2 regions of the Pseudomonas sp. B21-056 genome follow, and region 1 is predicted to be linked to the other one. Evidence: predicted binding sites of a transcription regulator. Region 1 holds the regulator's gene; the other holds the start of a gene.
What was found. The regulator sigma-54, encoded in region 1, starts transcription at its own class of promoters, with help from an activator protein. The targets are predictions, from matches to a motif close to ANTGGCATNNANNTTGCTNT.
Positions count from the first base shown of each region.

Region 2: LOY67_RS23420 (pilin) is a predicted target of sigma-54. The motif match lies at 2,289-2,308, and genes of this name have one in related genera.

Region 1 is NZ_CP087203.1:983,746-998,759, forward strand. It holds gene rng (ribonuclease G) at 33-1,490, shown strand; gene LOY67_RS04175 (YhdP family protein) at 1,552-5,355, shown strand; gene LOY67_RS04180 (carbon-nitrogen hydrolase family protein) at 5,479-6,342, shown strand; gene tldD (metalloprotease TldD) at 6,348-7,790, shown strand; gene yjgA (ribosome biogenesis factor YjgA) at 7,894-8,418, opposite strand; gene pmbA (metalloprotease PmbA) at 8,526-9,872, shown strand; gene LOY67_RS04200 (HPr family phosphocarrier protein) at 10,022-10,297, opposite strand; gene rapZ (RNase adapter RapZ) at 10,313-11,170, opposite strand; gene ptsN (PTS IIA-like nitrogen regulatory protein PtsN) at 11,173-11,637, opposite strand; gene hpf (ribosome hibernation-promoting factor, HPF/YfiA family) at 11,650-11,958, opposite strand; gene LOY67_RS04220 (RNA polymerase factor sigma-54) at 12,035-13,531, opposite strand; gene lptB (LPS export ABC transporter ATP-binding protein) at 13,751-14,476, opposite strand; gene lptA (lipopolysaccharide transport periplasmic protein LptA) at 14,476-15,014, opposite strand, start outside; gene lptC (LPS export ABC transporter periplasmic protein LptC) at 15,008-15,014, opposite strand, start outside.
Region 2 is NZ_CP087203.1:5,384,422-5,389,608, forward strand. It holds gene LOY67_RS23405 (DUF748 domain-containing protein) at 1-523, shown strand, start outside; gene LOY67_RS23410 (DUF2845 domain-containing protein) at 525-821, shown strand; gene LOY67_RS23415 (BON domain-containing protein) at 1,124-1,477, opposite strand; gene LOY67_RS23420 (pilin) at 1,833-2,243, opposite strand; gene pilB (type IV-A pilus assembly ATPase PilB) at 2,467-4,167, shown strand; gene LOY67_RS23430 (type II secretion system F family protein) at 4,170-5,187, shown strand, end outside.

The DNA of each region.
Region 1 (15,014 bases):
TTATCGTGAAAATGTCTGAACGAGACCCTGCCATGAGTGAAGAGATCCTGATCAACATCACGCCGATGGAATCGCGCGTGGCGGTGGTTGAAAACGGTGTGCTGCAAGAGGTTCATGTCGAGCGCACGCAAAAGCGTGGCATCGTCGGCAACATCTACAAGGGCAAGGTGGTGCGGGTACTGCCGGGCATGCAGGCGGCGTTCGTCGATATCGGCCTGGACCGGGCGGCGTTCATCCATGCTTCGGAAATTTCCATGCGCGAAGGACCCGCCGTGGAAAGCATCGGCGCGTTGGTCCACGAAGGCCAGAGCCTGGTGGTGCAGGTGACCAAGGACCCCATCGGTTCCAAGGGCGCACGCCTGACCACCCAACTGTCCATTCCGTCACGCTATCTGGTGTACATGCCACGCACCGCCCATGTCGGTATTTCCCTGAAGATCGAGGACGAGGCCGAGCGCGAGCGCCTCAAACAGGTGGTCAGCGATTGCGTGGAGAAAGAAGGCATCAAGGAGGCCGGCGGTTTCATCCTGCGTACCGCTGCCGAAGGCGCCGGGGCCGATGAGATTCTCATGGACATCCGTTACCTGCGAAGGCTCTGGGACCAGATCGCCGCGCAGATCAAGACCATCGCCACGCCCAGCGTGATCTACGAAGACCTGGGCCTGGCGCTGCGCACGCTACGGGACCTGGTCAGCCCCAAGATCGAGAAAATCCGTATCGACTCCCGGGAAACCTTCCAGAAGACCACCCAGTTCGTGGCCGAGTTGATGCCGGAAATTGCCGACCGTCTCGAGCATTATCCCGGTGAGCGGCCGATTTTCGACCTGTACGGGGTCGAAGACGAAATCCAGAAAGCCCTGGAGCGCAAGGTGCCGCTCAAGTCCGGCGGCTACCTGGTGGTCGATCCCGCCGAGGCCATGAGCACCATCGACGTCAACACCGGGGCGTTCGTCGGCCATCGCAACCTCGAAGAAACCATCTTCAAGACCAACCTGGAAGCGGCCACCGCCATCGCCCGCCAACTGCGCCTGCGCAACCTGGGCGGGATCATCATCATCGACTTCATCGACATGGAAGACGAAGAGCACCAGCGCCAGGTGCTGAGGACCCTGGAAAAGCAACTTGAGCGCGACCACGCCAAGACCAACATCATCGGCATCACCGAGTTGGGCCTGGTGCAGATGACCCGCAAGCGCACCCGCGAGAGCCTCGAGCAAGTGCTGTGCGAGCCGTGCAGCGCCTGCCAGGGCCGGGGCAAGCTGAAGACCCCGGAAACCGTGTGTTACGAAATCTTCAGGGAAATTCTCCGGGAAGCGCGCGCCTACCAGGCCACCGGCTATAGAGTGTTGGCGAACCAGAAAGTGGTGGACCGCCTGCTCGATGAGGAGTCGGGTAATGTCGCGGAGCTGGAGGCCTTTATCGGGCGCACGATCCGCTTCCAGGTAGAAACCATGTACTCCCAGGAACAATACGACGTTGTGCTGCTCTGAAGTGGCTCCTGACGCGGTGGTCCCGCCGATTTGAATACCTTTGCCTGGGGAGTCCACTGACATGGAGCGTTTGACCCGCATTCTGGCCGCGCTGACCCGCTGGGGGCTGGGCCTGTGCGCGCTGCTGCTGGTGCTGCTGGCGTTGTATGTCAGCCTCGGGCGGGAACTGGCGCCGCTGGTGGCCGAATACCGCGCCGAGATCGAGAACCGGGCCACCGAAGCGCTGGGCATGCCGTTGCACATCGGCAGCCTGGAGGGCAAGTGGAGCGGCCTGGCGCCGGTTCTGCAGGCAAGCGACGTGATGATCGGCGAAGGGGCCAATGCCATGCACCTGGATGAGGTGCGTGCCGTGCCGGACATCTGGGACAGCCTGCTGGCCGGTCAGGTGCGCATCGCCCACCTGGAGCTCGGTGGCCTGAAAATCAGCCTCAAGGAAGGCGCCGACGGCAAATGGGCCCTGGAAGGGCTGCCGGTCAAGGAGGATCAGCCGTTCGACCCGCAGCAATTGTTCGATCGCATGCAGGTGGTCTCGAAGCTCTCGATCCTCGACAGCCAGGTGACCTTGCAGCCCCTGGATCAAGCGCCGCTGACCCTGACCTATGTCGGCCTGAGCCTCAGGACCGGCGTCAGTCGCCAACGCCTGGATGCGCGCCTGACCCTGCCCGACGGGCAACCGGTGGCAATCAACCTGCGGACCCGCATCCGCGCCGCCGACTGGAAGAACGGTCAGGTCGATGCCTACCTGAGCCTGCCGCAGAGCGATTGGTCGAAATGGCTGCCGAAGCGTCTGACCCGGCAATGGAATTTCTCCCAGGCCAAGGCCGGCGGCGAGTTCTGGCTGAGTTGGGGGGACGGCACACTGCAAAGCGCCGCCGTGCGCCTGAATGCGCCGGACATCACCGGCGCCTATGCCGAGCGCAAGCCGGTACAGATCCGCAACCTGGCACTCAACGGGTATTTCCAGCGCGGCAGCGAGGGCTTCACCGCGACGTTCGATTCCCTGGCGATGAGCCTGGGGGAAACCCGCTGGGAGTCGCGCCTGCAACTGCAGCAGAGCGCGGCCACCGAGAAGGCTGAAGAACTCTGGCACCTGCAGGCCGATCGCCTCGACCTGACCCCGCTTACGCCCTTGCTCAATGCTTTGGCGCCGTTGCCCGAGGGGGCCGCGACGGCCATCGACCGCCTCAAGTTCACTGGCGCCCTGCGCAATGTGTGGATGGACTATCGACCGCAGAATGCCGGTGATCGCAAGGTCAGCTTTGCCACCAACCTGGACACGGTGGGCTTTAATGCTTATCACGGCGCTCCGGCGGCGCGTAACGTCTCTGGCAGCCTCAGCGGCGACCTCGGCGGCGGCGAGCTGCGCATGGACAGCAAGGATTTTTCCCTGCACCTGGACCCGATCTTCGCCAAGCCCTGGCAATACCTGCAAGCCAATGCGCGGCTGACCTGGAAGCTCGACCAGCAAGGCTTCACCCTGATCGCACCCTACCTGAAGGTGCTGGGGGAGGAGGGCCGGATTGCCGGCGATTTCCTGATCCGCCTGCATTTCGACCACAGCCAGGAAGACTACATGGACCTGCGGGTCGGCCTGGTGGATGGCGATGGGCGCTACACCGCCAAGTACCTGCCGGCGGTGCTGAGCCCGGCCCTGGATGAGTGGTTGCGCACGGCTATCGTCAAGGGCGCCGTGGATGAAGGTTTTTTCCAGTACCAGGGTTCGCTGAACCACGGCGCCGAGGACACGGCCCGCAGCATCAGCCTGTTCTTCAAGGTGCATGACGCCGAGCTGGCCTTCCAGCCGGGCTGGCCTTCGGTCGGCAAGGTCAGTGGCGATGTCTTCGTCGAAGACAGTGGCGTGCGCATCTTCGCCAGCCAGGGGCAATTGCTCGACACCCAGGTCAAAGACGTAGCGGTGAACATTCCCCATGTCCCGAGTGGCCAGCACTCCCATCTGTTGCTGGATGGCGGATTCGCCGGAGGCTTGGGGGACGGGCTGAAAATCCTCCAGACGGCGCCGATCGGCACGGCCGAGACGTTCGCCGGCTGGGAAGGCGAAGGCGGCCTGCAAGGCAATGTGAAGCTCGATATCCCGTTGGCCAAGGGCGACCAACCGAAGATCCTGGTGGACTTCCGCACCGACAACGCCCGACTCAAGCTCAGCGAACCGGTGCTGGAGCTGACCCAGCTCAAGGGTGATTTCCGCTTCGACAGCAGTAAGGGCTTGAGCGGCAAGAACATCGCGGCCCGGGCGTTCGAGCGACCGTTGACGGCACAGATTTTTGCCGATGGCCGTGCCGGTGCGCTCAATACCCGAGTGGTTGCGTCCGGGCGGCTGGAAGTCAAGAAACTCACCGACTGGCTGAACGTCACCCAGCCGTTGCCCGTGTCCGGGGTCGTTCCGTACCAGTTGCAGGTGATTCTCGACGGAGCCGACAGCCAGTTGTCGGTCAGCTCCAACCTCAAGGGCGTGGCGGTGGACCTGCCGGCGCCCTTCGGCATGACGGCCGATACCGGGCGCGACACGCTGTTTCGCATGACGCTGCAAGGGCCGGAGCGGCGTTACTGGGTCAATTATGGTGACCTCGCCAGCTTCACTTACGCAGCGCCGGGCGGGAAGATGGCCGACGGTCGCGGCGAGCTGTTGCTGGGGAGCGGCGATCCTGTCTTGCCTGGAGTCAAAGGGCTGCGACTGCGCGGGGCGCTTTCGGAGCTGGATGTCGGGCCGTGGCAGGACCTGATGAACAAGTATGCCGGACAGGACCCGAGCGGCAGCGCCAGGCAATTGCTCAGCAGCGCTGATCTCAAGGTGGGCAAACTCACGGCGATGGGGACGACCCTGGAACAGGCATCGGTGCAGCTCGACCGTAAGCCGGATGCCTGGGCCTTGCGACTCGACAGCCAGCAGGCCAAGGGCAACGCCAGCCTGCCGGATGCGAAGACCGCCCCGATCGGGATCAAGCTTGATTACGTTCGCCTGCCGGCCGCTGACCCGACGGTACAGGCCGACGAAAACGCGCCGGACCCGTTGGCATCGGTGGATCCCACCCGGATCCCGGCCATGGATATCGCAATCGACCAGTTGTTCCAAGGCCCGGATCTGATCGGCGCCTGGTCGTTGAAGGTGCGTCCGACCAGCAAAGGCATCGCGTTGAACAATCTGGACATGGGCCTCAAGGGCATGGTGTTGCAGGGCAGTGGCGGCTGGGAAGGCGTACCCGGTTCCACCCGCAGTTGGTACAAGGGCCGCATCGGCGGCAAGAATCTGGCCGATGTGCTCAAGGGCTGGGGATTCGCCCCGAGCGTGACCAGCCAGGACTTCCACATGGACGTCGATGGCAATTGGCCTGGCTCGCCGGCGTGGGTCGCGACCAAGCGCTTTTCCGGCAGCCTCGACGCGTCGTTGAACAAGGGCCAGTTCATCGAGGTCGAGGGTAGCGCCCAGGCGTTGCGGGTGTTCGGCCTGCTGAACTTCAACTCTATCGGCCGGCGGCTGCGCCTGGACTTCTCCGACCTTTTCGGCAAGGGCCTGAGCTACGATCGGGTCAAGGGGCTGCTGGTGGCGAGCAACGGTGTCTACGTGACCCGTGAACCCATTACCCTGACGGGGCCTTCGAGCAATCTGGAACTCAACGGAACGCTGGATATGGTGGCCGACCGGGTCGATGCCAAGTTGCAGGTAACATTGCCGGTGACCAACAACCTGCCGATTGCCGCGCTGATTGTCGGCGCGCCGGCGGTGGGCGGCGCGCTGTTTCTGATCGACAAACTGATCGGCGACCGCGTGGCGCGTTTTGCCAGCGTAAGATATGACGTCAAGGGACCGTGGAAAGAGCCGAAGATCACTTTCGACAAGCCGTTCTGACGTCGATCGTTCCCACGCTCTGCGTGGGAATGCCGCCTGGGGCGCTCTGCGCCCCTGTGACGCGGAGCGTCACTTGATGCGCACGCGGAGCGTGGGAACGAGATGAGACAGGAGGGAAGCACCATGCCAGTCGCAGTGATTCAAATGGTCAGCCAAAGCGATGTGCTCGCCAACCTGGCACGTGCCCGTGTACTGCTGGAACAGGCCGCCGCTGGCGGTGCGCGGTTGGCGGTGCTGCCGGAAAACTTCGCGGCGATGGGGCGGCGGGACGTGGCCGACATCGGTCGCGCCGAAGCCTTTGGTCAGGGACCGATCCTGCCCTGGTTGAAACAGGTCGCCCGTGACCTCAGGTTATGGATTGTGGCCGGCACGTTGCCTTTGCCGCCGGTGGACCGGCCCGAGGCCAAGGCTCATGCCTGTTCGTTGCTGGTGGACGATCAGGGCCAGATCGTGGCGCGGTACGACAAGCTGCATCTGTTCGACGTGGATGTGGCTGACAATCGTGGGCGCTACCGTGAGTCTGATGACTATGCTTATGGCGGCAATGTGGTGGTCGCCGATACGCCGGTGGGAAGGATTGGCCTGACGGTCTGCTACGACTTGCGTTTCCCGGAGCTTTACAGCGAGCTGCGGGCGGCCGGCGCGGAATTGATCACGGCCCCCTCGGCGTTTACCGCCGTGACCGGTGCGGCTCATTGGGAGGTGCTGATCCGCGCCCGGGCCATCGAAACCCAGTGCTATGTGCTGGCGGCCGCCCAGGGTGGCGTGCATCCGGGGCCTCGGGAAACCTTTGGCCACGCGGCGATTGTCGACCCCTGGGGGCGGGTGCTGGCGCAACAGGATCAAGGCGAAGCCGTGTTGTTGGCCGAGCGCGACAGCAGCGAACAGGCGTCCATCCGGGCGCGCATGCCGGTGGCCAGCCATCGGCGCTTTTTCTCGCAGGGCGCTCGACAGCGGCCTGTCCAAGACGACGAATTCAAGGCGTAAAACATATGAGCGGGTTGTTGTCCTCAGTCAGTGAACACCTTCTAGCCCCCGGCGGCGTGACCCTCGAAAGCCTGCAAGGCGTGCTGGGCGACCTGGCCGGCCCGGGTATCGATGCGGCCGACCTGTATTTCCAGGGCCAGATCTCCGAGTCCTGGTCGCTGGAAGACGGCATCGTCAAGGAAGGCAGTTTCAACCTGGACCAGGGCGTAGGCGTGCGTGCCCAGTCCGGCGAAAAAACCGGCTTTGCCTACAGCAATGCCATTACCCTCGAAGCCTTGGGGGCCGCGGCCCGTGCGGCGCGTTCGATTTCCCGGGCCGGGCAGAACGGCACGGTCCAGGCGTTCAGTAGCCAGGACGTTGCGCAGTTGTATGCGCCGGATAATCCGTTGGAAGTCATGAGCCGCGCCGAAAAGGTCGAACTGCTCAAGCGCATCGACGTCGCTACCCGTGCCCTCGATCCGCGTATCCAGCAGGTGTCGGTGAGCATGGCCGGTGTCTGGGAGCGCATCCTGGTGGCGTCCACCGACGGCGGCCTGGCGGCGGATGTACGGCCGCTGGTGCGCTTCAATGTCAGCGTGATCGTCGAGCAGAACGGTCGCCGCGAGCGGGGTGGGCATGGTGGCGGCGGGCGTACCGACTACCGCTATTTCCTCAACGAAGACCGCGCGATGGGCTACGCCCGAGAGGCTTTGCGTCAGGCGCTGGTCAACCTCGAAGCGATTCCGGCGCCGGCCGGTACGTTGCCGGTGGTGTTGGGGTCCGGCTGGTCCGGCGTCCTGCTGCACGAAGCAGTAGGGCATGGCCTGGAAGGCGATTTCAACCGCAAGGGCAGCTCAGCCTACAGCGGGCGCATGGGCGAAATGGTTGCTTCGAAACTCTGCACCATTGTCGACGACGGCACCTTGGCCGGGCGGCGCGGCTCGCTGAGCGTCGACGACGAAGGCACCCCGACCGAGTGCACCACGCTGATCGAGAACGGCGTCCTCAAGGGCTACATGCAGGACAAGCTCAACGCCCGGCTGATGGGTGTGGCCCGTACCGGCAACGGCCGCCGTGAGTCGTATGCGCACCTGCCGATGCCGCGCATGACCAACACCTACATGCTCGGTGGCCAGAGTGATCCGGCGGAGATCATCGCCTCGGTGAAAAAGGGCATCTACTGCGCCAACCTCGGCGGCGGCCAGGTGGACATCACCAGCGGCAAGTTCGTGTTCTCCACCAGCGAGGCCTACCTGATCGAGGACGGCAAGATCACCGCGCCGGTCAAAGGCGCGACGCTGATCGGTAACGGACCGGAGGCGATGAGCAAGGTGTCGATGGTCGGTAACGACCTGGCCCTGGACAGCGGCGTAGGGACATGCGGCAAGGACGGGCAGTCGGTGCCGGTGGGTGTCGGTCAGCCGACCCTGAAGATTGATGCGATTACCGTGGGTGGCACGGGCGCGTAGGAGCTGCCGAAGGCTTCGATCTTTTGATCTTTCGCCCTGGATTCAATTGTCTGGGGAAAGATCGCAGCCTCGTTGCACTCGACAGCTCCTACAAGTGCGTTACTCAGCGCAGGCCGCGTTGAGTCTCGTCCAGTTCACGGATGTACTTGAAGATTTTACGGCTCGAAGCCGGCGGCTTGTTCTGCGCCACTTCGTGCTGGGCCTGACGGATCAGGGAGCGCAGTTGCTGGCGATCGGCCTCCGGGTAGTCGATGACGAACTTTTCCAGGGTGCCGTCGTCGCCTGCGATCAGGCGATCGCGCCAGCGTTCCAGGTTATGGAAGCGTTCGTTGTACTGCCGGGTGGAGGCATCGAGTTGATCGAGCAGAACCAGGATGGCGTCAGTGTCCTGATCGCGCATCAGTTTGCCGATGAACTGCAGGTGCCGTTTACGCGCGATATTCGCGGTGTGCTTGGGCGCATCGGCCAGGGCCCGGCGCAAGGCGTCGGTCAAGGGCAGTTTGGCCAGCAAGTCCGGCTTGAGTGTTGTCAGGCGCTCGCCGAGGTCAACCAGAGCATGCAGCTCGCGTTTGACCTGGGATTTGCTTTTTTCACCCTCGTAGAGGGAGTCGTCGTAAGAATCAACCATGGGGGCAGTCCGCAAAGAAACGCCGCCATGATAACCAGTCGGGGGCCGCTTGTCCGGCCCGGTCGCTCGAAGGCCTTACCGAAAGCAGAATTTGAGTGGAGAAAGCCATGAGTGCAGTTCAGAGCGTCGGCCCGCAGGCATTGCCGGCACTGCAGGAGCAGGTCGAGCAGATCCTTGCCGAAGCCAAGCGACAGGGCGCCAGCGCCTGTGAGGTGGCGGTGTCCCTGGAACAGGGCCTGTCGACGTCGGTACGCCAGCGTGAAGTGGAAACTGTCGAATTCAATCGCGACCAGGGTTTCGGTATCACCTTGTACGTCGGCCAGCGCAAGGGCTCGGCCAGTACGTCGGCCAGCGGCCCGGATGCCATTCGCGAAACCGTCGCCGCAGCGCTGGCGATCGCCCAGCACACCTCCGAGGACGAAGCCTCGGGCCTGGCCGATGCCGCCCTGATGTGCAAGGAGTCGCGGGACTTCGACCTGTTCCACGCCTGGGACATCACCCCCGAGCAGGCCATCGAGCAGGCGTTGCGCTGTGAAGCGGCGGCGTTCGATACCGACCCGCGGATCAAGAACGCCGACGGCACGACGCTCAATACCCATCAGGGCTGCCGGGTGTACGGTAACAGCCACGGTTTCATCGGCGGTTATGCGTCGACCCGTCACAGCCTCAGTTGCGTAATGATCGCCGAAGCCAACGGCCAGATGCAGCGCGATTACTGGTACGACGTGAACCGCCAGGGCAGTCTGTTGGCAGATCCGTTGTCGATCGGCCAGAAGGCCGCGCAACGGGCGGCCAGCCGCCTGGGCGCGCGACCGGTACCGACCTGTGAAGTGCCGGTGCTGTTTGCCGCCGAGCTGGCCGGTGGATTGTTCGGCAGCTTCCTGTCGGCGGTTTCCGGCGGCAACCTGTATCGCAAATCCTCGTTCCTCGAAGGTGCGCTGGGCCAGAAACTGTTCCCGGAATGGATGACTATCGACGAACGCCCGCACCTGATGCAGGCCATGGGCAGTTCGGCGTTCGACGGCGATGGCCTGGCCACCTATGCCAAGCCGTTCGTGGAGAAGGGGGAGCTGGTGTCCTACATCCTCGGCACGTATTCGGGCCGCAAACTCGGCATGCCGAGCACCGCCAATGCCGGTGGTGTGCACAACCTGTTCGTAACCCACGGCGAAGAGGACCAGGCGGCCTTGCTGCGGCGGATGGGGCGAGGCTTGCTGGTGACCGAGTTGATGGGCCATGGCCTGAACATGGTCACCGGGGACTATTCCCGTGGCGCGGCAGGTTTCTGGGTCGAGAATGGCGAGATCCAGTTCCCGGTCCAGGAAGTGACCATTGCCGGCAACATGCGCGATATGTTCAAGCAGATCGTGGCCGTGGGCAATGATCTGGAACTGCGCAGCAACATCCGCACCGGTTCGGTGCTGATCGAGCGGATGACGGTGGCGGGTAGCTGACTTTCATTGCGATAAAAAAGGCGCGGCATCCATTGGATGACGCGCCTTTTTAATGTGTAAAAGCATCCTGTGGCGAGGGGATTTATCCCCGCAGGGCTGCTTCGCAGCCCAGCGGGGATAAATCCCCTCGCCACAACAGTCTTGCGGTGTCAGCCACCTTCGTCGAAGTAGTTGTTGATCAGGGTCACCAGCGCATCCATCGCCTCCTGCTCCTGCTCGCCTTGGGTTTCCAGGTAGATCTTGGTGCCCTTGCCCGCTGCGAGCATCATCATTGCCATGATGCTCTTGCCATCGACCGTGGCCTCCGGCGTACGACCGACCCGGATGGTGGTGTCCTTGAACTGGCCTGCCACCCCGACGAACTTGGCTGACGCGCGGGCATGCAAGCCCAGCTTGTTGATGATTTCAATTTCCCGAGCAGGCATCGCGATGTGGATCCTTTAGCTGAGGTCGCGGTGGCGAACCTGGACGTTCTTCAGGGATTGTTGCAGGAGCTGGCCCAGGCGCTCGGTCAGGTAGACGGAGCGGTGATGACCACCGGTACAACCGATGGCGATCGTGACATAGGCGCGGTTGCTTGCGGCAAAGCGGGGCAGCCATTTAAGCAGGTAGCCGGAGATGTCCTGGAACATTTCCTCGACATCCGGCTGGGCCGCCAGGTAGTCGATCACCGGTTGATCCAGCCCGGACTGCTCGCGCAGTTCCGGTTTCCAATAAGGGTTGGGCAGGCAGCGCACATCGAACACCAGGTCGGCGTCTACCGGCATGCCACGCTTGAAGCCGAACGACTCCACCAGGAACGCGGTGCCCGGTTCCGGCTGGTTCAGCAAACGCAACTTGATGGTGTCACGCAGCTGATACAGGTTCAGGTTCGTGGTGTTGACCTTGAGGTCCGCCAGGTCGGCGATCGGCCCCAACAGCTGGCTTTCGTCTTCGATGGCTTCGGCCAGCGAGCGGTTGGCGTTGCTCAGGGGGTGGCGCCGCCGGGTCTCGGAAAAGCGCTTGAGCAGGGTTTCATCATCGGCATCCAGATACAGCACGTCGCACTGGATATGCCGGTTGCGCACTTCCTCGAGCAGTTCGGGAAAGCGCGACAGGTGGCTTGGCAGGTTGCGCGCGTCGACGGAAACCGCCACCAGCGGTTGCGCCAGCTCGGTGTGGATCAGCGCCCGCTCGGCCAACTCCGGCAGCAGGCCGGCCGGCAGGTTGTCGATGCAATAGTAGCCGCTGTCCTCAAGCACATTGAGGGCCGTGCTTTTACCGGAGCCGGAGCGGCCGCTGACGATGATCAGGCGCATGATTAATGACCGTTCTGCTCGTCCAGGACAACCTGATACAAGGCTTCGTTGCTCGATGCGCCGCGCAGCCTGTCGCGCACTTCCTTGCGGTCCAGCATGCTGGCGATCTGGCGGAGCAGTTCAAGGTGCTTGTCGGTTGCCGCTTCCGGGACCAGCAGGACGAACAGCAGGTCGACCGGTGCGCCATCGATGGCGTCGAAATCTATGGGGGCTTCAAGGTGCAGCAGCGCGCTGATCGGCGTGGCACAACCCTTGAGGCGGCAATGGGGAATGGCGATGCCGTTGCCAAAACCGGTGGAACCGAGTTTTTCACGGGCAACGAGGGCCTCGAAAACGTCCTGCATTTCCAGATCCGGTACTTCCCGGTGGATCAGGTTGGCGATTTGTTCGAGGGCTTTCTTCTTGCTGCCTCCCGGCGCGTTCACCTGGGAACGGCCGGGGGTCAGGATGGATTCTAGTCGGATCATGGATTGGGGGGGTTAACGACCGGTTGCGCCTTGGAGCAGGCTCTGGGTCTTTTCCTTATGCTTTTTGAGTTGGCGATCCAGCTTGTCGGTCAGCAGGTCAATCGCGGCATACATGTCTGTGTGCTCCGCGTTGGCAACCACCTCTCCACCGGGAATATGCAACGTGGCTTCGATTTTCTGCAGCAGCTTCTCGACGTTCATCGTGACCTGCACGTTGGTGATCTTGTCGAAATGCCTTTCCAATCGGTCGAGTTTTTCGCCGATGTACGTACGCAGGGGTTCGGTCACTTCCAGTTGGTGTCCACTGATGTTGACTTGCATACAGCTTCTCCTTCGTTGCCAGTGCATAAAGCGGCAGGCAGAAATGCCTGCCACTGGAACGCTGTGGCGTGGCCTGTTACATCAACCGCTTGCGTTCGCTCGAAGGTGCAATCCCTAGGGATTCACGGTATTTGGCGACGGTACGGCGGGCCACCTGAATGCCTTGTGCCTCCAGTAAACCAGCGATCTTGCTGTCACTCAACGGCTTTTTCTGATTTTCCGCAGCCACCAGTTTCTTGATGATCGCGCGGATGGCCGTGGATGAGCATTCTCCGCCCTCGGAGGTGCTGACGTGACTGGAGAAAAAATATTTCAATTCGTAGATACCCCGTGGGGTATGCATGAATTTCTGCGTGGTCACCCGGGAGATTGTCGACTCGTGCATGCCCACTGCCTCGGCAATGTCGTGCAGGACCAACGGCTTCATCGCTTCGTCGCCGTAGTCCAGGAAGCCGCGTTGATGTTCCACGATCTGGGTGGCGACCTTCATCAGCGTTTCGTTGCGGCTTTGCAGGCTCTTGATGAACCAGCGCGCTTCCTGCAACTGGTTACGCATGAAGGTGTTGTCGGCGCTGGTATCGGCGCGCCTTACAAAACCTGCGTACTGGGCGTTGACCCGCAGCTTGGGCACCGATTCCTGGTTCAGTTCCACCAGCCAGCGATCGTTGTGCTTGCGCACGATCACATCGGGCACCACGTATTCGGGCTCGGTGGCCTCGATCTGCGAGCCCGGGCGTGGGTTGAGGCTCTGGACCAGTTCGATCACCTGGCGCAGCTCATCTTCCTTGAGCTTCATGCGCCGCATCAGCTGGCTATAGTCGCGGCCGCCCAGCAGGTCGATATAGTCGGTGACCAGTCGCTTGGCCTCGGCCAGCCACGGCGTCTTGGCGGGCAGCTGGCGCAGTTGCAGCAGCAGGCACTCACCCAGGTTGCGGGCGCCGATGCCGGCCGGCTCGAACTGCTGGATACGGTGCAGGACGGCTTCGATCTCGTCCAGCTCGATGTCCAGCTCGGGATCGAAGGCCTCGAGGATTTCTTCGAGGGTCTCGTCCAGGTAGCCCTGGTTGTTGATGCAGTCGATCAGGGTCACGGCGATCAGGCGATCGGTGTCGGACATCGGCGCCAGGTTCAACTGCCACAGCAGGTGGCTTTGCAGGCTTTCGCCGGCAGAGGTGCGGGTGGTGAAGTCCCACTCGTCATCATCGCCGCTGGGCAGGCTGCTGGCGCTGGTCTGGTAGACGTCTTCCCAGGCTGTGTCCACGGGCAGATCGTTGGGGATGCGTTCGTTCCATTCGCCATCCTCGAGGTTATCCACCGTCGGGGCGGCTTCCTCCTGGTAAGACGGTTCCTGGATCTCGGTATTGGGTTTGTGCTCGACGTTGTCGGCCAGCGGATCGGTATTGTCGAAGTCGTCGCCTTCTTCCTGGCGTTCGAGCATCGGATTGGATTCCAGGGCCTCCTGGATTTCCTGTTGCAGGTCCAGGGTCGACAATTGGAGCAGGCGGATGGCCTGTTGCAGCTGCGGTGTCATCGTCAGCTGCTGGCCCATTCTCAAGACTAGCGATGGTTTCATGGCAGGGGCTTAACACCTTATTCGCCGGCGCACATGCGCCATCCACTACAAGGGCGCCGGAGCGCCAAACCTTAAGCAAATTATATGCCTGAAACTTAAGTGTTTGCCTAGGGGAAGTTCTCAATTAGTTTCCCGATGACGGGGATTCACTGAGAGCGCCCCAGGGCGCTGCCTTAGTTAAATTAGCGGCGCCGGGACAATTTGCCAGACACTTCGCGCTTACAGGCGGAACTCGTGGCCCAGATACACTTCCTTGACCAGTTCGTTGGCCAGGATGGTGGCGGAGTCACCCTCGGCGATCAATTGGCCGTCATTGACGATGTAGGCGGTTTCGCAGATGTCCAGCGTCTCGCGCACGTTGTGGTCGGTGATCAGCACACCGATCCCCTTGGCCTTGAGATGGTGAATGATCTGCTTGATGTCACCCACCGAAATCGGATCCACACCGGCGAACGGTTCGTCGAGGAGGATGAATTTCGGGGCAGTGGCCAGGGCTCGGGCGATTTCCACCCGGCGTCGTTCGCCACCGGACAGGCTCATGCCGAGGTTGTCGCGGATGTGGCTGATGTGGAATTCCTGCAGCAGGCTTTCCAGCTCCTGGCGACGACCGGCCTTGTCGAGTTCCTTGCGGGTCTCGAGGATCGCCATGATGTTGTCGGCAACCGACAGTTTGCGGAAGATCGACGCCTCTTGCGGCAAATAGCCGATACCGGCCTTTGCCCGGCCATGCATCGGCTGGTGGCTGACGTCCAGGTCGTCGATCAGGACGCGGCCCTGATCGGCCTGGACCAGGCCGACGATCATGTAGAAGCAGGTGGTCTTGCCCGCGCCGTTGGGGCCGAGCAGGCCGACGATCTGCCCGCTGTCGATCGACAGGCTGACATCGCGCACGACTTGACGGCTCTTGTAGCTCTTGGCCAGGTGCTGGGCTTTCAGAGTTGCCATTACTGGGCCTTTTGCTCGGTTTTCTTTTTCGGCTGGATGACCATGTCGATCCGTGGGCGCTGCTCGGTCACCTTGTTGCCGGTGGCGCGACCGGCGCTGGCGAGTTTCTTGTTCGTGTCGTAGACGATTTTTTCGCCCTGGGTGACGTTGTTGTCCTTGTCGATGACCTTGGCGCGATCGATCAGCACGACGCGGTCCTGGGAGGCGTGATACTGGATGGTCACGCCGTAACCCTGTACGGGCTTGGTGTCGCCGGCGGTTTGCAACTGCTCGAAATAGGCCAGGTTGCCCACCGAGGTCACCACGTCGATGTCGCCGTTCGGGGTGCGGGTGATGGTCACGGTGTTGCCGGTGACCTTCATCGAACCCTGGGTGATGATCACATCGCCCTTATAGGTGGCGACACCGTTCTTGTCGTCCAATTGGGCATCGTCAGCCTGGATGCGGATAGGCTGGTCGCGGTCGTTGGGGAGGGACCAGGCGCTCGCGCTTCCCAGTGCTGCGCCCAGACTGAGCAAAATAGGGAGGGTTTTAGCGA
Region 2 (5,187 bases), 2.1 Mb from region 1:
CCAGGAAAATGAAGGCGTGCTGCTCAAACTCTCCGAGGCACTGGCCAAGCGTCCTGAGTTGCGCCTGGAAATCGAAGGCACCGCCGCCGAAAGCAGCGATGGCCCACTGCTCGCCGGCCAGCGCCTGGAGCGCGAATACCAGTACAACTACTACAAGATGCTGCAACGCCGGGGCGACAAGGTTCCGGCCAAGGCGGCGTTGTTGCAAGTACCGGAAGATGAAAAGGCCCCGCTGCTGGAAGGCATCTACCGAACCCGTCTCAAGACCCAGCCGCCGGCCGAATGGACACAACTGGATAAAAAGGCCCGCATCGAGAAACTGCGTGAAGGCGTCATCAAGTTCTGGAGCGGCAGCGATGTATTGCTGCGCGAGCTGGGCCAGGAGCGAGCCAGCAGCATCAAGGACTTCCTGGTGGACAAAGGCCAATTGGCCGATGACCGTGTCTACTTCATCGACGCCAGCCTCGGCCAGGCCGAAAGCGACGGGCGTGTGATCACCCCTCTGCATCTGGATGCCGAATAAGATGAAGCACCTCCACTGGCTCGGCCTGGGCTTGCTGCTCGCCACCGGCCCCGCATCGGCGGCCGACACATTGCGCTGCGGCAGTCAGTTGATCAGTGTCGGCGACCGCTCGAGCGAAGTGCTGCAAAAGTGCGGGCAACCCGTTGCGCGAGACGACCTGGGCTACAAACGCAGCGTCAATCGTCGGGAGGAATACCCGGTGGAGGAATGGACCTACGGCCCCAACAGCGGCATGTACCAGTTCCTGCGTTTCGAGGGCAATCGGCTGGTGCAGATCACCAGCCGGCGGGGGCCCTGAATGAGGCTGGCAGTGACACTGCCATCGCGAGCAGGCTCGCTCCCACAGGGATCGGCGCCGACCGTACATTTTTAGGACAACCCACAACCAATGTGGGAGCGAGCCTGCTCGCGATGGCGGTAGACCAGTCAATACAAGGGTCGGCTGACTTTCATCCGGAATAGAACAGGCCCCCGGCAAACACCGAGGGCCTGTGGCGGCCACGTCCCTGTGGCCTTTCGCATGAACTCCAAAGCAACGGCAAACGTATGACTCAGCCCGTTTGCCGTGCCCTCTCCCAGTCCAGGCGAGAAGTCTTGGCCTTAATCGGCCTTCAGGCCATCAGCCGATACGGCTTTGACGCCTTTGATTTTCTTGGCGATCGCCACGGCAGTGTCTTTCTGAGTCTCAGTTACGGCAACAGTCGAAGACAGGGATACAACGCCTTTGTTGGTTTCAACTTTGATATCGGAACCAGGGATACCTTTTTCGGTAACCAGGTCAGCCTTGACCTTGGTGGTGATCCAGGTGTCGGAGGTGGCTTCCTTCGCCTTGGTCACTTCGCCAGCAGCCAACATCATTGGAGCCTGGGTCGCTTGAGCAGTCTCGGCAAATGCGTTAGCCATGGTCAAGGTCAGTGCGGCAGCAGCAGCGGCAGTGATAGCGAACTTCTTCATACGAGTAACTCCTGTTTTTCTCAGAAACTGCCGGAGGTGCTTCCCGGCAGGGTTATCAGGAGTAGTGCGAAGGGTGTGCCAGTTTTGAGAAATAAATTATTTTCCTTAAAATCAATAAGTTAAGCGAAACGCTAATTTCCCTGATCATGCAAAATGCATGACTTATTGATTCCAGACATGCAACTTGCGGGTTTTGGCTACCCCTAACCTTATGAAATAAGGAGATTTTTTGTGACGAGGGAATTTGGCTTACTCCCGCGGGGGCTTGGTTGCCGCTTCAGCGCGCAGCGGCCCTGATTATGGGGTTGCTACACGACCCAGCAGGAGTACGCTCCCTCGTCACAGACTGTTGGCCTTATACGCCTGGGCACCCTTTAGGGGCGAACTCTTTAGCCGCCGTGGTAGCGCAAGTCCATACGCCGTTCCCATCACGACTGAGGGTAATTGTCTTGCCCAGCACCGGGCCGGGAGCATTGAGCAGGGTGCAGCCAATGCTACCCAAGCCCGTAGAGGCGGTGCCGGAAGCGGTCATGGTGCAATTGCCGGTTGTTGCCGTTCCACCGACGGTCGCCAGGGTTGGATCAGTACCCTGGTTGATCATATCCTCGAACGGCACCTTCAACGCGGTCGCTTCCGCCACCGCTGCCGTTACCTTGGCCCGCGCCTGATACTTGGAATACTGCGGCAACGCAAATGTCGCCAGAATGCCGATAATCGCCACGACGATCAGCAGCTCGATCAGAGTAAAACCATTCTGCTTGCTCATAGACATCTCCATTACATGAGGCGAAATCTCATGGTTGGAGGGGGTATTGCACGGCATATGCCAACCCTTGGCACCCAGCCAGCAAGGGGTTTGAGTCCACGTAATCCCAACGTCCTACCCCAACATCCGCACTATCTGACACTTTTTGTCACCCCGCCCCGCTGGTTTGGCGTCGATGCTTGACTAGGCTATAAGTCATGAACTGTCAGCAGTTGGTATCCCCATGAATGACATCACCCTCAGCGGTTTGACCAAGCAACTGGTGCTGGCCGAGCTGATCACCGAGCAAAGCGCGCAGCAGGCGCAGCAGCAAGCCCAACGCAATCGCATGCCCCTGGTCAGCTATCTGGTGCAGAACAAACTGGTCCAGAGCCGCCAGGTTGCGGAAATCGCCTCGGAGCATTTTGGCGTCGCCCTGCTGGACCTCAACAGCCTGGACAAGGAAAGCCAGCCCACTGGCCTTGTCAGTGAGAAACTGGTCCGGCAACACCATGCCCTGCCGCTGTGGCGGCGCGGTAACAAGCTGTTCGTGGGGATCTCCGACCCCACCAACCACCAGGCCATCAACGACATCCAGTTCAGTACCGGCCTGACCACCGAAGCCATCCTGGTGGAGGATGACAAACTCAGCGATGCCATCGAGAAGTTTTTCGAATCCAGCACCACGGGCCTGGAAGGCATGGGTGATGTCGACCTCGATGGCCTGGACATCGAGTCGGACGACGATCGCAAGCAGGACGCCATCACCGGCCAGGACACCGATGACGCGCCGGTGGTGCGGTTCGTCAACAAGATGCTGCTGGACGCGATCAAGGGCGGCTCTTCGGACCTGCACTTCGAACCCTATGAAAAATCCTATCGGGTGCGGGTGCGTACCGACGGCATGCTGCGGGAAGTGGCCAGGCCGCCGACCCAACTGGCCACCCGCATCGCCGCGCGCCTGAAGGTCATGGCCAGCCTGGATATTTCCGAGCGGCGTAAACCGCAGGACGGCCGGCTGAAGATGCGCCTGTCGAAAACCAAATCCATCGACTTCCGGGTCAATACCCTGCCCACGCTCTGGGGCGAAAAGGTGGTGATCCGGATCCTCGACCCTTCCAGCGCGCAAATGGGCATCGATGCCCTGGGCTACGAGCCGGATCAGAAAGACCTCTATCTCGCGGCCCTCAAGCAACCACAAGGGCTGATCCTGGTGACCGGACCGACCGGCTCGGGCAAGACTGTCTCGCTCTACACCGGCTTGAATATCCTCAATACCGTGGACATCAACATTTCCACCGCCGAAGACCCGGTGGAAATCAACATGGAAGGCATCAATCAGGTCAACGTGAACCCACGTCAGGGAATGGACTTTGCCCAGGCCCTGCGCTCGTTCCTGCGCCAGGACCCGGATGTGATCATGGTGGGTGAGATCCGCGACCTGGAAACGGCTGAAATTGCCATCAAGGCAGCCCAGACCGGGCACATGGTGCTCTCCACCCTGCACACCAACAGCGCCGCCGAAACCCTAATCCGCTTGCAGAACATGGGCATCCCCGGCTTCAACATCGCCACGGCGGTCCACCTGATCATCGCCCAGCGTCTGGCGCGAAAACTGTGCAACCAATGCAAGAAAGCCACGGAGATTCCCGAGGAAACCCTGCTCAAGGAAGGCTTCCCCAAGGAACGCATCGGCTCATTCACGATCTATGAGCCGGTCGGTTGCGAACAGTGCAACAGCGGCTACAAGGGACGCGTGGGGGTTTATGAAGTGGTGAAAAATACGCCTGAGCTGCAACGGCTGATCATGGCCGAAGGCAATTCCCTGGAAATCGATCTGCAGATGCGCAAGGACGGCTTCAATGACCTGCGCACTTCGGGGCTGCTCAAAGTGATGCAAGGCGTGACCAGCCTCGAAGAAATCAACCGGGTCACCAAGGATTGAACATGGCGGTCAAGGCAGTAAAAACCGATACCTACACCTGGGAAGGCAAGGACCGCAAAGGCACAAAGATGTCCGGCGAGCTGACCGGCCAGAGCCCGGCGCTGGTCAAGGCGCAATTGCGCAAGCAAGGGATCAACCCGGACAAGGTTCGCAAGAAATCCACCTCGATATTCAGCAAGGGCAAACGCATCAAGCCACTGGATATCGCCCTCTTCACCCGCCAGATGGCAACGATGCTCAAGGCCGGTGTTCCCTTGCTGCAAGCCTTCGACATCATTGGCGAAGGCTTCGATAACGCCAACATGCGCAAGCTGGTGGACGAGGTGAAACAGGAAGTCGCCGCCGGCAACAGCTTTGCCGCGTCGTTGCGCAAGTGCCCGCAGTATTTCGACGAGTTGTACTGCAACCTGGTGGACGCCGGTGAACAGGCCGGCGCCCTGGACACCCTGCTGGACCGGGTCGCGACCTACAAGGAAAAGAGCGAAGCCCTCAAGGCCAAGATCAAGAAAGCCATGACCTATCCGACGGCCGTTGTGCTCGTCGCGGCAGTGGTTACCGGCATCCTGCTGGTCAAGGTGGTGCCGCAGTTCGAATCGGTGTTCTCCGGGTTCGGCGCACAACTGCCGGCTTTCACCCTGATGGTCATCGGCCTGTCGGAGTTCATGCAGGAGTGGTGGTGGCTGCTGCTGGGCGGGGTAGTGGGCGCGTTTTTTGGCGTGAAGTATGCGCTCAAGCGCTCCCAGGGCTTTCGTGACTGGCGCGATAAGTGGCTGCTCAAGCTGCCGCTGGTAGGCGCGCTGATGTACAAATCCGCCGTGGCCCGTTACGCCCGGACACTGTCCACCACCTTCGCCGCCGGCGTACCGCTGGTGGAGGCGCTGGACTCGGTCTCCGGTGCCACCGGCAACGTGGTGTTCAAACGTGCGGTCCAGCGCATCCGGCAGGATGTCTCAACCGGTATGCAGTTGAATTTTTCCATGCGCGCCTCAGGCATATTCCCCAACCTGGCGATCCAGATGA